Alloyangia pacifica: one gene and its partner. Each later gene encodes a partner of the first gene's protein in a complex. Links are inferred from orthologs where the notes say so. Each region holds a gene or a part of one and is shown on either strand. Other genes may lie near its edges. The genes, in order: carB and carA.

Evidence for each region.
Region 2: the proteins of carB (region 1) and carA are in contact, whole or in part, in a solved structure (PDB 1KEE), measured with the Escherichia coli proteins. The link is inferred for Alloyangia pacifica from one-to-one orthologs.

Annotation. Positions count from the first base shown.
Region 1 is NZ_CP022189.1:2,652,325-2,660,329, forward strand. The notes cover bases 226-4,151. They hold carB (carbamoyl-phosphate synthase large subunit), read left to right. Parts: upstream 226-603; coding sequence 604-3,951; downstream 3,952-4,151. Other genes in these bases: CEW88_RS12850 (SAM-dependent methyltransferase), read left to right, coding at 226-315. In the rest of the region: more of CEW88_RS12850, read left to right, coding at 1-225; CEW88_RS12860 (ABC transporter ATP-binding protein), read right to left, coding at 4,181-4,867; CEW88_RS12865 (ABC transporter ATP-binding protein), read right to left, coding at 4,864-5,613; CEW88_RS12870 (branched-chain amino acid ABC transporter permease), read right to left, coding at 5,606-6,589; CEW88_RS12875 (branched-chain amino acid ABC transporter permease), read right to left, coding at 6,586-7,506; CEW88_RS12880 (ABC transporter substrate-binding protein), read right to left, coding at 7,619-8,005. UniProt on the Escherichia coli protein: Large subunit of the glutamine-dependent carbamoyl phosphate synthetase (CPSase).
Region 2 is NZ_CP022190.1:175,930-182,784, reverse strand. What follows is about bases 1,095-3,870. They hold carA (glutamine-hydrolyzing carbamoyl-phosphate synthase small subunit), read right to left. Parts: upstream 3,168-3,870; coding sequence 2,022-3,167; downstream 1,095-2,021. Other genes in these bases: CEW88_RS13835 (GatB/YqeY domain-containing protein), read left to right, coding at 3,364-3,831; CEW88_RS13845 (glycosyltransferase family 2 protein), read right to left, coding at 1,095-1,925. In the rest of the region: CEW88_RS13850 (GntR family transcriptional regulator), read left to right, coding at 1-7; more of CEW88_RS13845, read right to left, coding at 27-1,094; CEW88_RS13830 (hypothetical protein), read right to left, coding at 3,886-4,797; CEW88_RS13825 (DUF2244 domain-containing protein), read right to left, coding at 4,815-5,309; ctaD (cytochrome c oxidase subunit I), read right to left, coding at 5,638-6,855. UniProt on the Escherichia coli protein: Small subunit of the glutamine-dependent carbamoyl phosphate synthetase (CPSase).

The DNA of each region.
Region 1 (8,005 bases):
GAAGTGTCAGCCGCGGTCGAGAAGTCCGGCCTTTGGGCCACCGATGTCGAAGTGCTGCGTGGTCATTACGGGCCGACCCTGAACCATTGGCGCCGCCGCTTCGAGGCGGCGCTGCCGAAGGTCCGCGACCTGGGTTACGACGAGCGGTTCATCCGCATGTGGCGCCTGTACCTCGTGGTCTGCGAGGCGGCCTTCGAGGAAACCCGTCAGGGCGTTTTCCACGTGCAGCTGTCGCACAAGCAGTACGCCGTGCCGACCACCCGGGACTATCTCTACGCGGACCGTGAACAGGAAATGCTGCACGCCGCGCAATAGGGGCGCGCAGCCGAACGGCTCACCCACCCGGGCCTCCCCCTCGACCCGGCGCTTGCTGTTGAAATTCGGGCAAGACTCCGTGACCCTTGGGCAACGTAGCGTCACGCTCCGGCCACGCCGCTGTCACGTCGCTGTCGCCGCCATTTGCTTTGCAGAGGAAAACAAGGCGGATCTGGGGTTGCGTGGGCAAAGCTTCTGTCTATAACGCACGACAATTTGCGGGGAGCGGCGACTCCGTCGCGCGCTGCCCCCTGCCCGACCGCGACTGACATCACATGAAGGTGCCCCATGCCTAAAAGAACCGATATCAAATCCATCATGATCATCGGGGCGGGGCCCATCATCATCGGGCAAGCCTGCGAATTCGACTACTCCGGTGCCCAAGCCTGCAAGGCGCTCCGGGAAGAAGGCTACCGGGTCATCCTGGTCAACTCGAACCCGGCCACCATCATGACCGATCCCGAGCTCGCCGATGCCACCTACATCGAGCCGATCACGCCGGAAGTCGTTGCCAAGATCATCGAGAAGGAGCGCCCCGACGCGCTGCTGCCGACCATGGGCGGGCAAACCGGCCTCAACACCTCGCTGAAGCTCGAGGAAATGGGCGTGCTCGAGAAATTCGGTGTCGAGATGATCGGCGCCAAGCGCGACGCCATCGAGATGGCCGAGGACCGCGCCCTGTTCCGCGAGGCGATGGACCGCATCGGGCTCGAGAACCCGCGCGCCACGATCGTCACCGCGCCGAAGAAGGCGAACGGCAAGGCCGACCTCGACGCCGGCGTCGCCATCGCGCTTGAGGCGCTGGAAGACATCGGCCTGCCGGCGATCATCCGCCCCGCCTTCACCCTCGGCGGCACCGGCGGCGGCGTGGCCTACAACCGCGAAGACTATATGCATTATTGCCGCTCGGGCATGGATGCCTCGCCGGTGAACCAGATCCTCGTCGACGAGTCGCTGCTCGGTTGGAAAGAGTATGAAATGGAAGTCGTCCGCGACAAGGCGGACAACGCGATCATCGTCTGCGCCATCGAGAACGTCGATCCCATGGGCGTGCACACCGGCGACTCGATCACCGTGGCCCCGGCGCTGACCCTGACCGACAAGGAATACCAGATCATGCGCAACGGCTCGATCGCCGTGCTGCGCGAGATCGGTGTCGAGACCGGCGGCTCCAACGTGCAATGGGCGGTGAACCCCGACAACGGCCGCATGGTTGTCATCGAGATGAACCCGCGTGTGTCGCGCTCCTCGGCGCTGGCGTCCAAGGCCACCGGCTTCCCGATCGCCAAGATCGCCGCGAAGCTGGCCGTGGGCTATACGCTCGACGAGCTCGACAACGACATCACCAAGGTGACCCCGGCGTCGTTCGAGCCGACCATCGATTATGTCGTCACCAAGATCCCGAAATTCGCTTTCGAGAAGTTCCCTGGCTCCGAGCCGCATCTCACCACCGCGATGAAGTCGGTCGGCGAGGCGATGGCCATCGGCCGCACCATCCATGAGTCGCTGCAGAAAGCGCTGGCGTCGATGGAATCCGGCCTGACCGGCTTCGACGAGGTGGAAATCCCCGGCGCGCCTGAGAAATCGGCGGTCATCAAGGCCATCGGCCAGCAGACCCCGGACCGGATGCGCACCATCGCGCAGGCGATGCGCCACGGTCTGACCGATGACGAGATCCACGGCGTAACCATGTTCGACCCGTGGTTCCTTGCCCGCATTCGCGAGATCGTCGAGGCCGAGGAGCAGGTCCGCGAGAACGGCCTGCCGACCGACGCCGAGGGCCTGCGCGCGCTGAAGATCATGGGCTTCACCGACGCCCGCCTCGCCAAGCTGACCGGCTTTGCCGAGAAGGACGTGCGCAAGCGCCGCACCGACCTCGGCGTCGTCGCCAGCTTCAAGCGCATCGACACCTGCGCCGCCGAGTTCGAGGCGCAGACGCCCTACATGTACTCGACCTACGAGATGCCGATGATGGGCGAGGTCGAATGCGAGGCGCGTCCCTCGGACCGCAAGAAAGTGGTCATCCTCGGCGGCGGGCCCAACCGTATCGGTCAGGGCATCGAGTTCGACTACTGCTGCTGCCACGCCTGCTTTGCGCTGACCAAAGCCGGCTATGAGACCATCATGGTCAACTGCAACCCCGAGACCGTGTCGACCGACTACGACACCTCGGACCGCCTCTACTTCGAGCCGCTGACCTTCGAGCACGTGATGGAGATCCTGCGCGTCGAGCAGGACAACGGCACGCTGCACGGCGTCATCGTGCAGTTCGGCGGCCAGACCCCGCTGAAGCTGGCAAACGCGCTCGAGGCCGAGGGCATCCCGATCCTCGGCACCACGCCCGACGCGATCGACCTCGCCGAAGACCGCGAGCGTTTCCAGGCGCTGGTCAACCAGCTTGGCCTCAAGCAGCCGCGCAACGGCATCGCCTCGACCGACGCGCAGGCGCTGGCCATCGCCGACGAGATCGGCTTCCCGCTGGTGATCCGCCCCTCTTACGTGCTGGGCGGCCGGGCGATGGAGATCGTCCGCGACATGGCCCACCTCGAGCGCTACATCGCCGAGGCGGTCGTGGTCTCGGGCGACAGCCCGGTGCTGCTCGACAGCTACCTGTCGGGCGCGACCGAGCTTGACGTCGACGCGCTTTGCGACGGCACCGACGTGCACGTCGCGGGCATCATGCAGCACATCGAGGAAGCCGGCGTCCACTCGGGCGACTCCGCCTGCTCGCTGCCGCCCTTCTCGCTCTCGGACGAGATCATCGCCCAGATCAAGGAGCAGACCGTGGCGCTGGCCAAGGCGCTCAACGTGGTCGGCCTTATGAACGTGCAGTTCGCGATCAAGAAGAACGAGCAGGGCGAGGAGGAAATCTACCTCATAGAGGTGAACCCGCGTGCCTCGCGCACCGTGCCCTTCGTCGCCAAGGCCACCGACAGCGCGATCGCCTCGATCGCCGCGCGGATCATGGCGGGCGAGAAGCTCTCGGCCTTCCCGCTGCGCGCGCCCTACCCCGAGAACGCCGACTACGACACCGCGCTGCCGCTGGCGGATCCGATGACGCTGGCCGATCCGAACATGCCGTGGTTCTCGGTCAAGGAAGCCGTGCTGCCCTTCGCCCGCTTCCCGGGCGTCGACACGATCCTCGGGCCGGAAATGCGCTCGACCGGCGAAGTCATGGGCTGGGACCGCTCGTTCCCGCGTGCCTTCCTCAAGGCGCAGATGGGCGCGGGCACGCATTTGCCCGAAGAGGGCACGGTGTTCATCTCGATCCGCAACGAGGACAAGACCCCGCAGATGGTCGAGGCGGCGCAGATCCTGTCGGACCTAGGCTTCAAGATCCTCGCCACCGCCGGCACGGCCAAGTTCCTCGAAGAGGCTGGCATCACCTGCGAGGTGGTCAAGAAGGTCTACGAAGGCCGTCCGAACGTCGTCGACCTGCTGAAGGACGGCGGCGTGCAGCTGGTGCTGAACACCACCGAGGGCGCGGCGTCGATCTCGGACAGCAGCGCCATCCGCTCGGTCGCGCTCTACGACAAGATCCCCTATTTCACCACCGCCGCCGGCGCCCATGCCGCCGCGCAGGCGATGCAGGCGCGCGAAGAGGGCGACCTGGTCGTCAAGCCGCTGCAGGCCTAAGCCTTCGGGATCAGAGACAGGAAAGGGGCGGGAAATTTTCCCGCCCCTTTTTGTCCCACGGTAGCCGGGTGAGCGCCTGCCCGTGGGCTGGCGCTGCAACGCCCGAGTTTCGCGCTTTATGCCAGCCAGATCCGGACGACATGGGAGCGTTGCGCGACGATGACAGAGCGCCAGCCCGTGGGGACGGGCAGGCGCTCGCCCGGCGGCTTCGCCTTGAGTCCGGACGGGCTCACACCCCCAGATACCGCTCCGCCACCTCGCCCTTCACCTCGGCGAACACCCCGTCCCAGACGGAGCGCCCGCGCTCGAGGATCACCGCGCGGTCAGCGACCTGCGCCAGTTCCGACAGCGCCTTGTCGACCACCAGGATCGACAGACCGCTCTCGCGCTTCAGCACCCTCAGCGCGTCCCAGATCTCTTGCCGCACCAGTGGGGCGAGCCCTTCGGTCGCCTCGTCCAGCACCAAGAGCCGCGGGTTGGTCATCAAGGCCCGGCCGATGGCCAGCATCTGCTGCTCACCCCCCGAGAGCGTGCCCGACACCTGCGTGCGGCGCTCCGCCAGCCGGGGGAACAGCGCCTCGACCCGCGCCTGATCCCACGGACCCGGGCGGGCGGCGGCGATAAGGTTCTCGGTCACCGTAAGATCGCGGAAGCACCGGCGTCCCTCGGGCACCAACCCGACCCCCAGCCGCGCCACCCTGTGCGAGGGAAGCTTGCCGATGTCCTGCCCGGCAAAGCGCCGGACACCCCCGGCCGCCATCATCCCGCTGAGGCAGCGGACAGTGGTGCTCTTGCCCATGCCATTGCGGCCCATGAGCGCCAGAACCTCGCCCTCGGCAATTTCCAGAGAGACGCCGAAAAGCGCTTGGGACGCGCCGTAGGAGGCGGTCAGATCGTGCAGTTCCAGAAGGCTCATTCGGCATCTCCAAGGTAGGCGTCGCGCACCTCCGGGCTGCGCCGAATCTCCTCTACCGTACCGGTGGCGATGATCCGCCCGTAGACGAGCACCGAGATCCGGTCGGCCAGCGCGAAGACGGCGTCCATATCGTGTTCGATGAGCAGGATCGGCGCCTCGGTCCGCAGCCTGTCGAGGATGCCGGTGAGCTGCTGTGAGCCCTCACCGCCGAGACCGGCCATCGGCTCGTCCATCAGGAAGGCCCTCGGCTGCAGCGTCAGCGCCACCGCGACCTCGAGCTGGCGGCGCTGGCCGTGGCTCAGCTCGCTCACCACGGTGGCGGCGTGGTCCGCCAATCCCATGCGGTCCAGCGCGGCCATGGCCCGGTCGCGCAATTCCGCGCGCTTCAGCGCAGGCCGAAAGAAGCGATATGGCGACGCGGTCGCCCCGAGCGCGCCCAGCACCGCGTTCTGCAGTAGCGTGTCCTCCATCGCCAGCGCCGAGACCTGGAAGGTCCGCGCCAGACCCATGCGGGCGCGGGCCATGGTGCTGAGGCCGGTGACATCCTTGCCGAGGAAATGCACGGTGCCTTCGTCCGGCGCGATATTGCCCGAAAGCTGCTTGATCATCGTCGACTTTCCGGCGCCGTTGGGACCGATCACCGCGTGGATCTCGCCGGGGCGCAGGTCGAGCGTGATGCCGTCCGAAGCGCGCAGCGCGCCGTAGGTCTTCACCAACCCGCGGGTTTCGAGAATGGCGTCAGTCATGGGCCTTCTCCCGTCCCGCAATCAGCCCGACCAGGCCGCCGCGTGCAAAGAGCACTACGGCGAGCAGCAGAACCCCGAGCCATATGTGCCAGTATTCCGACATGTCGCCGAGCCAATGCTCGAGCATCACGAAGACCGCTGCCCCGACCACCGGGCCGAACAGCCGTCCGACGCCGCCGAGGATGATGAAGACCATGATCTCTCCCGAGGTCTGCCAGCTGAACATCGTCGGGCTGACGAAGCGGTTGAGATCGGCGAAGAGCGCGCCCGCAAGGCCGGTGATCGCGCCCGAGATGACGAAGCCCACCAGCCGCAGCCGCTTGGGGTCGAGCCCCACAGCCTGCACCCGGTCCGGGCTCTGCCGCGCTGCGCCGAGCGCCAGCCCGAAGGGGCTGCACGCCAGCAGATGCGCGCCCAGCAGCACGAGGCAGAGCACCGCGTAGCACAGGCCAAAAAACTGGATCGGGTCGAGCGTGTTGAGCCCCGGGAAGCCGTTGCGCACGTAGATCGACATGCCGTCCTCGCCGCCGTAGCGGCTCCAGGAGATCGAAAAGAAGTAGAACATCTGCCCGAAGGCGAGCGTGATCATGATGAAGTAGACGCCCGAGGTCCGCAGCGCCAGCAGCCCGATCAGCAACGCGACCAGCGCCGAGGCCAGCACCGCCACCAGCCAAATGACCGGCATCGAGGTCGAGCCCTCGAAGAGGAAAGGCCATTCAAACATCGGCTCGTAGTTCTGCACATGGCTGGCGAGGATCCCCATGGCGTAACCGCCGATGCCGAAGAAGGTGGCGTGGCCGAGGCTCACCAACCCGCCGAGGCCAAGCGCGATGTTCAGCCCCACGGCGGCCAGCGCAAGGATCGCGGCCCGGGTCGCAAGCGTGATGGTGAAGGGCTCGCCCATCAGATGCGCGGCCAGCGGCACGAGGCCAAGCGCCAGCAGCACCACCGCCCCCAGAAGACGTTCGCGGCTCATGATTTCGCTCCGAATAGTCCGGTCGGCTTCCAGACGAGCACGGCCGCCATCAGCACATAGATCGCCATCGACGCCAGCGCCGCGCCGGTCTGGGTGGCGGCGGCAGGGTCCATGAAGAGGCTGAAGAGTTGCGGCAGGAAGATGCCGCCGAGCGTGTCGGTGAGGCCCACGAGCAGCGCGCCGACCAGCGCCCCCTCGATCGAGCCGATGCCGCCGATGACGATCACCACGAAGGCAAGGATCAGCACCGGCTCGCCCATGCCCACCTGCACCGACTGGATGGCCCCAACGAGCGCGCCGGCCAGCCCTGCCAGCGCCGCGCCGAGTGCGAAGACCAGCGTGTAGAGCCGGGCGATGTCGACGCCGAGCGCGGCAATCATCTCGCGGTCGTTCTCGCCAGCGCGGATGCGGATGCCGAGCCGCGTGCGGGCGATCAGCCAGAACAGCAGCGCAGCCACGACAAGGCCCATGCCGATGATGAAGAGCCGGTAGAGCGGATACTGGATGCCCCCCGGCAGGGTGACCGGCCCCGAGAGCGCCTCGGGGATGTCGAGATAGAGGGGAAAGGAGCCGAAGATCCAGCGCGTGCCTTCCGAGAAGATCAGGATCAGCGCGAAAGTGGCCAGCACCTGGTCGAGGTGATCGCGGTCGTAGAGCCTGCGGATCACCAGCCGCTCGACAAGCGCGCCCGCGGCAGCGGCAGCGGCCAGCGCCGCGACCAGTGCCAGCAGGAAGGAGCCGGTTGCGGCGGCAGTGGCGGCCGCAGCAAAGGCGCCGACCATGTAGAGCGAGCCGTGGGCGAGGTTGATCAGCCCCATGACGCCGAAGATCAGCGTCAGCCCGGCGGCCATGAGGAACAGCATCACGCCCGATTGCAGGCCGTTGAGGACCTGCTCGGCGATGAGGATGGGGGTCATTCTGTGGTCCGTCTCAATTCAGCAGCGGGGCATCGCCCGCGTTGCCCGACCCTCGGGCCGGGATGGAACGCGGCCCTCCAAGCATCTGCTCGGAGGGCCGCACCCGTCTGAATTACATCTTGCACTCGTCCTCGTAGGCGTGGCCACGATCCTCGATCGCCGTGCCGACGATCTTGTTGGTGAGGATGTCGCCTTCCTTGATCACCTCGCGGACGTAGATGTCCTGGATCGGGTGATGGCTGGCCGAAAACTCGAAGTCACCGCGGACCGAGGCGAAATCGGCCTCTTCCAGCGCAGCGCGGAAGGCGTCCTTGTCACCGATGTCGGCCTTGTCCATCGCCGAGAGCAGCAGCAGCGCGGTGTCGTAGCCCTGCGCCGAGTAGAGCGAGGGCAGGCGGTCGTACTTGGCGAGATAGGCCTCGACGAAATGGGCGTTGGACTCGTTCTCGAGGTCCTTGTTCCACTGCGAGGTGTTCTTCACGCCGAGCGCCGCATCGCC
Region 2 (6,855 bases), on another replicon or contig:
CGCCTGATCCGTGCCAGCCTGAGCCGTCACGGATCGCCCGTGGGAGCATCGGTGCCCGCGTGGTCCGGGGCCGAGTGCCCGTGGGTGGTCTTGTCCCAGTAGAAGGGCCGGCGCAGCGTCTCCCACAGCGCCTTGTAGAGCGCGATCGTGGCCAGCGGGTAATAGAGGAACAGCGTCGGCACCCAAGGCAGCAGCCGCGGATGCGGGCTGCGCAGCACGCCGCCGAGGCCGATAAGGAGCATCACCGCCTCGGAGCCGAGCAGCAGCGTTGTGAGCGCCGGCAGCAGGTTGGCCGTGGCGGGGCCGAGCGCCGGGTAGGACGCCCCGAGCTGATAGAGCCAGAAGCCCCAGAGCAGCGGCGCCAGCAGCAACTGCAGTAGGGCGGCGAGAAAGATGAGTTGCAGCCCCAGCATCCGCCACGCACCCAGCTCGCGCAGGCAGCGGCGGGGATGGCGCATGTGGACCCGCCAGGTGATCAGGTAGCCCTTGAGCCAGCGCGAGCGCTGGCGGATCCAGGGCCAGAGCCGGCAATTGGCCTCTTCCAGGGTGACCAGCGGCAACAGCTCGGTGCGATAGCCGAAGCGGGCCAGACGGATGCCGAGGTCGGCGTCTTCGGTTACGTTATGCGCATCCCAACCGCCAACCCGGTCGAGCGCCTCGCGGCGGAAGAAGACGGTGGTGCCCCCCAACGGGATCGCAAAGCCAAGCCGTGCAAAGCCGGGCAGCAGGATGCGGAACCAGGAGGCGTATTCGAGGGTGAAGCAGCGCGAGAGCCAGTTTGCCTTGGGATTGTAGAAATCGAGAATGCCCTGCACGCAGCCGATCTCGGGCGGGGCGCGGCTGAAATGCGCGACGAGGCGGCGCAGCTGGTCCGGGGCGGGGCAATCCTCGGCGTCGTAGACCCCGATGAGCGCGCCGCGGGCGAAGTTGAGCGCGTAGTTCAGCGCGCGGGGCTTGGTGGTTACGCCGCCGGGGGGCACCTCGACGATGCGCATCCACGGCGGCAGCGCCGCGGCGTCGAGCGTGGCGCGGGTGATCCTGTCCTCGGCCTCGAGCACCAACAGCACTTCGAGCGCGGCGCGCGGGTAGTCGAGCCGATCAAGCCGCTGCACCAGCGTGGCGGCGATGGTTTCCTCGCGGTGCAGCGGGACAATGAGCGAAATGGAAGGGCTTCCCGAGGGTCCACCCTCCGGATCGGTGGGGACCGGGGGCATCGGGGCCATGCCGGCTCCGAAGGCGGCCAGCTTGGCAAGCTGCGTGACCAGCATCGTCGTCGCGGCCAGCGCGAGAGCCGCGCCAAAGAACATTGTCGGGGCGCTGAACAGCAGCGTCAGCAGCGCGGCCAGCGAAATGGCGAGCAGAGCGGCGCGCGAAGGCGGCAACCGGTTCAAGTCGCGGCAGCTGAGGTCGGCGGGAAGACTGGTTTCGGCTTGCAACGCCATGTCCGCGGCGTGGCGCTCGGTGACCTCGGCGAAGATGTCCGCCTCGGTCGCGAGGGCCAGAACAACGCGGCTCTCGCTCTCGGGCAGCAGGGCGCGGACCCGGGCGAAGCCCTCGGGATGCGCCATGGCAAGCAGCAGCCCGTCATCAATCCGCAACCAGGGCAGCGCGCCGTGGCGCAGGCAGACATCGGGCGGCAGCAGACCCGCAAGCGCGGCGGAGGGCGGGGCGGTCAGCCGGGACAGCGCGGGCGCCCCGTGGCTGCGCGCCAGAGTGTCGCGCAGCTGCTCGGGCGAGACCCGTCCCTCGGCCTGCAGCAGGCGGGAGAGGGGATTGCGCTCGAGCCGGCTGCGGGCCAGTGCCTCGAGCGCCTGTACCGCGTCCAAGGCCCCGTCCTCGAGGAGGAGCGCGGATATCGGACGGCCAAGATCGGACAGCCCACCGGCGCGCCGGCGAGTCTGGGACGTCGGAGGCGTGTCTTGCATGACAGGCTCCTGAACTCTCTAGATACAGGGAGTTCAGGGCATGTCGGTAAATCGAGTCTTAAATTGTGGCTCTCCGCGAAACAAATCGCGGGAAGATCACATGTTGTTCACGAAGCGTTCGAACAGGTAGAAGCTGTCCTGCGGGCCGGGGCTGGCCTCGGGGTGGTGCTGAACCGAGAACACAGGCCGGTCCGTCATGCGAATCCCGCAGTTCGAGCCGTCGAAGAGACTCACGTGGCTCTCGACCACACCGGCGGGCAGGGTCTGGCCGTCGACGGCGAAGCCGTGGTTCATCGAGGTGATCTCGACCTTGCCGGTCTCGAGTTCCTTGACCGGGTGGTTCGCACCGTGGTGGCCGTGGTTCATCTTGATGGTCTTGGCGCCGAGCGCCAGCGCCAGCATCTGGTGGCCAAGGCAGATGCCGAAGATCGGCAGCTCGGTCTCGTCGAGGATACCCTTGATCATCGGCACGGCGTATTTGCCGGTGGCGGCAGGATCGCCCGGGCCGTTCGACAGGAAGACGCCGTCGGGGTTATGCGCCAGAACCTCGTCTTTTGTCGCGGTGGCGGGCAGCACCGTCACCTCGCAGCCGGCCGAGGCCAGGCAGCGCAGGATGTTGCGCTTGGCGCCGTAGTCGATGGCGACCACCTTCTTGCGCGGGTTGGTCTGAGCCTTGTAGCCGTCCGGCCAAGCCCACCGCATCTCGTCCCAGCGGTAGCTCTGGGCGCAGGTCACGTCCTTGGCGAGGTCGAGCCCGGTGAGGCCGGGGAAGGCGCGGGCGGAGGCGACCAGCGCCTCGACGTCGAAGACGCCCTCGGGGTTGTGCGCGATGGCGACGTGCGGCGCGCCCTGCTGGCGGATCGCCCGGGTCAGCCGGCGGGTGTCGATGCCGCCGATGGCGATGCGCCCGCGCGCCGCCAGCCAGTCGGAGAGCTCCTGCACCGCACGCCAGTTCGAGGACTGGGTCGGCATCCATTTCACCACCATGCCCGCCGCGACCGGATCGCCGGTCTCGTCGTCCTCGGGGTTTACCCCGGTGTTGCCGATGTGCGGGAAGGTGAAGGTGACGATCTGCCCGGCGTAGGACGGATCGGTCATGATTTCCTGGTAGCCGGACATCGAGGTGTTGAAGCAGAGCTCGGCCTGCGCCTCCCCCGTGGCACCGAACCCCTGTCCGTAAAACAGCGTCCCATCGGCGAGCGCGAGGCATGCGGTGGGCTTTTGGGGGGTGGCGAGCGACATGGCGCGACTCCTGTTCGGATCTGGGCGGGAAGCAAATCGCGCCATGCCTAAGGGAAGCGCTCGAAAGGGTCAAGCGCTGATTTGCCCAAATAAATATAGCAAAAACAATGGCTTCCATTGGTATAGGGCGGGATTGCGCCCTTTGGAGCCTTTCTGTAGTCTCGGGGCTTGGAAACGTAAGGGGATATCCTTTCCGATGGATTTGCGAGAACGCATCAAGGCCGCCACCAAACAGGCCATGAAAGACAAGGACTCCGAGCGGCTCTCGACGCTGCGCCTGATCACCGCAGCCGTGAAGGATCGGGACATCGCCGCCCGTGCCGAGGGCAATGACGACGGGGTCGAGGATGCGGAGCTGCTGTCGATCCTCGCCAAGATGGTGAAGCAGCGCCGCGAGAGCGCGCGCACCTACGAAGAGGGCGGGCGTCTCGACCTCGCCGAGGCGGAACTGGCCGAGATCCCGATCATCGAGGAGTTTCTCCCCAAGCCGCTGAGCGACGACGAGGTCTCGCAGGCGGTCGACGCGGCGGTCAAGGAAGTGGGCGCCAGCTCGATCCGCGATATGGGCCGGGTGATGGGCGTGCTCAAGACGCGCTATCAGGGCCGCATGGATTTCGGCGCCGTCGGGCCGATGGTCAAGGACCGGCTCGCGGCGGCCGGCTGAGGCACGTTCCCTCGAAGAAATTTGCACCTCTCTTGGAAGAGAGGTGCCGCGCGTTCAGGGGGCGGGGAACGCCTCCGCCACCTGCGAGACCTCGGTTGCATCGGCGATCCGGAAACGCTGAACGAAGCGGGTCTTGAACCCGACCCGCCCGCGCCGGGCGCCGAAATTTTCCCCGTGGTTCAGCACGTAGAGCACAGCAGGCGTGCGGAATGGCACCAGCGTCCGCCCGGCCAGCGCCGCGAGATAGGGGAACATCCGGTGCTCATGCTGGGTCATCTCGCGCAGGAAATCCGCGCTCTGCGGCAGCGCCGGGTCGTGGTGCAGCGCGAGGCATGAGCCGCAGAGCTTCCAGAACGGCTTGCGCAGCGGCAGCGCAGCAGTCGGCGGTCCGGCCAGCGCGACGTCGCCGGTGGCGTGGTCCATGACGTAGCCCTCTTCGACAAGATAACCTGCCTCCTGCCGCTCCAGCATTTCGGCCACGGTGCCGTCCCGCAGCAGGTCGTCGGCATCGAAACTCATGACGTAGGAGGGTGTCGTGACGATCTTTCCAAGGTGATCGCAGAGCGCCGCAAGCTTGCGCCACTTGTCGTTGCCGGGGGTCGGATCGTCGAAGGGCAGCCAGCTGATGCGCGCATCTGCGGCCAGCGCAGCGGGCAGGGGCGGGCGCTCCTGGCAACAGATCACTGCCTTCCAGGCGCCTTGCTGCCGTCGGAAGCTCTCCAGCGTCTGCGCCAGCCGGGCGATTACCGCCTCCCAGTCTCCGACGTGGTGCGGCCCGACCAGAGGAATGAGAAAGACCACCTGCTCGGCGCGGGGGCGCTGCCGTCCGGTCGTCGCGACCCGCAGCGCGAGCGCGGCGCGTTCCGAGGCCACGGGCGAGAGCTTTCCGGCCAGCGTCGGGCTCACGGCGGCGGCAAGGCGCAGCGCCCGGCGCTTCATCTTCTTGGTGGCAGGGACCTGGGCCATGGAAACCTTTCGCGCGGTCAGGGCCGCGCCAGATGCCGCAGCCGGTCGGAAAGCTCGAGGTAGAGCGTCTTGCGCTCCTCTTCGCTCAGAAAGGCGCCGATCTCAACCTCGCGTCCCGCGCCCTTGAGCGTGACGTAATGGGGCACCGGTCCGCCGGTCTCGTGCATCTGGGCAGTGACCCAATAGGTATTGCACTGCCAGTCCTGCGCCGCGCCGCGCGGGTTCTGGCGCAGCAGCTGCGTGATCTGCGGCGAAAGCGTCAGCACCTCGACGATCTGCCGGTCCCGCTCGTTGCGGCGCAGCGCATACCAGATGCCGCCGAGCGCTGCGAGCATGAAGGGCAGCAGCGCCCAGAGCAGATGCGTGCCGAGCAGCCCGTAGAAGGGGATCAGCGCCATGAAGAAGAAAATCCCGATGAAGGTGACGAAGCCCTTGGCCGAAAGCGACTGGTGCGGCCAGAGCGTCAGCTCGCCGCCCGTGTCGTCAGGGGCTGGGGTCCACCGGTAGGGCATGGGCGGAGACTAGCACCCTCGCGCGGCCTGTCGAAGGGAATTGCCGGTCAACCGCTGATCCAGCCGGACTCGAGCGCCGCGGCCCAGTCGTCGCGGCCGCCTTTGCGGGCAAGGGCAACCATGCGAGCGGGATTGTAGGGCATGTGCTGGTGCGCCACCTGCCAGCACGGCCTGCCGCGGGTCGGCATGGCCGTGGATGTCGGCGATCACAGCGAAGCGGTCGAGCAGGGTCATCGCGGTCTCCTCGGGACGCGGCCCCGCAAAGGAGAACCGGCCCCGAGGGTTTCCCCGGGGCCGGCGCTTGTCACTCTCTCTGAGCGTCAGCCGCTCAGTGGGCGGGATGCTTGTCCCAGTCCTCGCGCTTCGGCAGCTGCTCGAAGGTGTGCTCGGGCGGCGGCGAAGGCAGGGTCCACTCCAGCGTATCCGCGTATTCGTTCCACGGGTTCGCGGCGGTGCAGGCGGCGCCTTTGCGCAGCGAGTGCCACATGATCCAGAAGAAGAACAGGAAAGAGGCGAAGGAGATGATCGCGCCCCAGCTCGACACGTGGTTCCAGAGGGCGAATGCCTCGGGATAGTCGATGTAGCGGCGCGGCATGCCTTGGCGGCCCAGGAAGTGCTGCGGGAAGAAGGTTAGGTTCGCACCGATGAACATGACGTAGAAGTGCAGCTTGCCCGCCCATTCGGGGTACATCTTGCCGGTCATCTTGGGGAAGTAGAAGTAGATCCCCGCGAAGATCGCGAACACCGCACCCAGCGACATCACGTAGTGGAAGTGCGCCACGACGTAGTAGGTGTCGTGGTAGGCACGGTCGACGCCTGCCTGGCTCAGCACCACGCCGGTCACGCCGCCCATGGTGAAGAGGATCAGGAAGCCGATCGCCCAGAGCATCGGCGTCTTGAACTCGATCGAGCCGCCCCACATCGTGGCGATCCAGCTGAATACCTTCACGCCGGTCGGCACCGCGATGACCATCGTCGCCAGCATGAAGTAGCTCTGCTGTGTCAGCGACATCCCCACGGTGTACATGTGGTGCGCCCAGACGACGAAACCAAGCGCGCCGATCGCGATGATCGCCCAGACCATCGGCAGGTAGCCGAAGACCGGCTTGCGCGAGAAGGTGGCGATCACGTGGCTGATGATGCCGAATCCGGGCAGGATCACGATGTACACTTCCGGGTGGCCGAAGAACCACAGGATGTGCTGGTAGAGGATCGGGTCGCCGCCGCCCGCCGGGTTGAAGAAGGTCGTCCCGAAGTTGCGGTCGGTCAGCAGCATGGTGATCGCGCCGGCCAGAACCGGCAGCGACAGCAGGATCAGCCAGGAGGTCACGAAGATCGACCAGGAGAACAGCGGCACCTTGAACAGCGTCATGCCCGGGGCACGCATGTTCAGGAAGGTGGTGATCATGTTGATCGCGCCGAGGATCGAGCTGGCACCCGAGACGTGCACCGCGAAGATTGCGAGGTCAGTCGAGAGGCCGGACTCAGTGGTCGAAAGCGGCGGGTAGAGAACCCAGCCGATGCCCGAACCGAGCTGGCCGTTGCC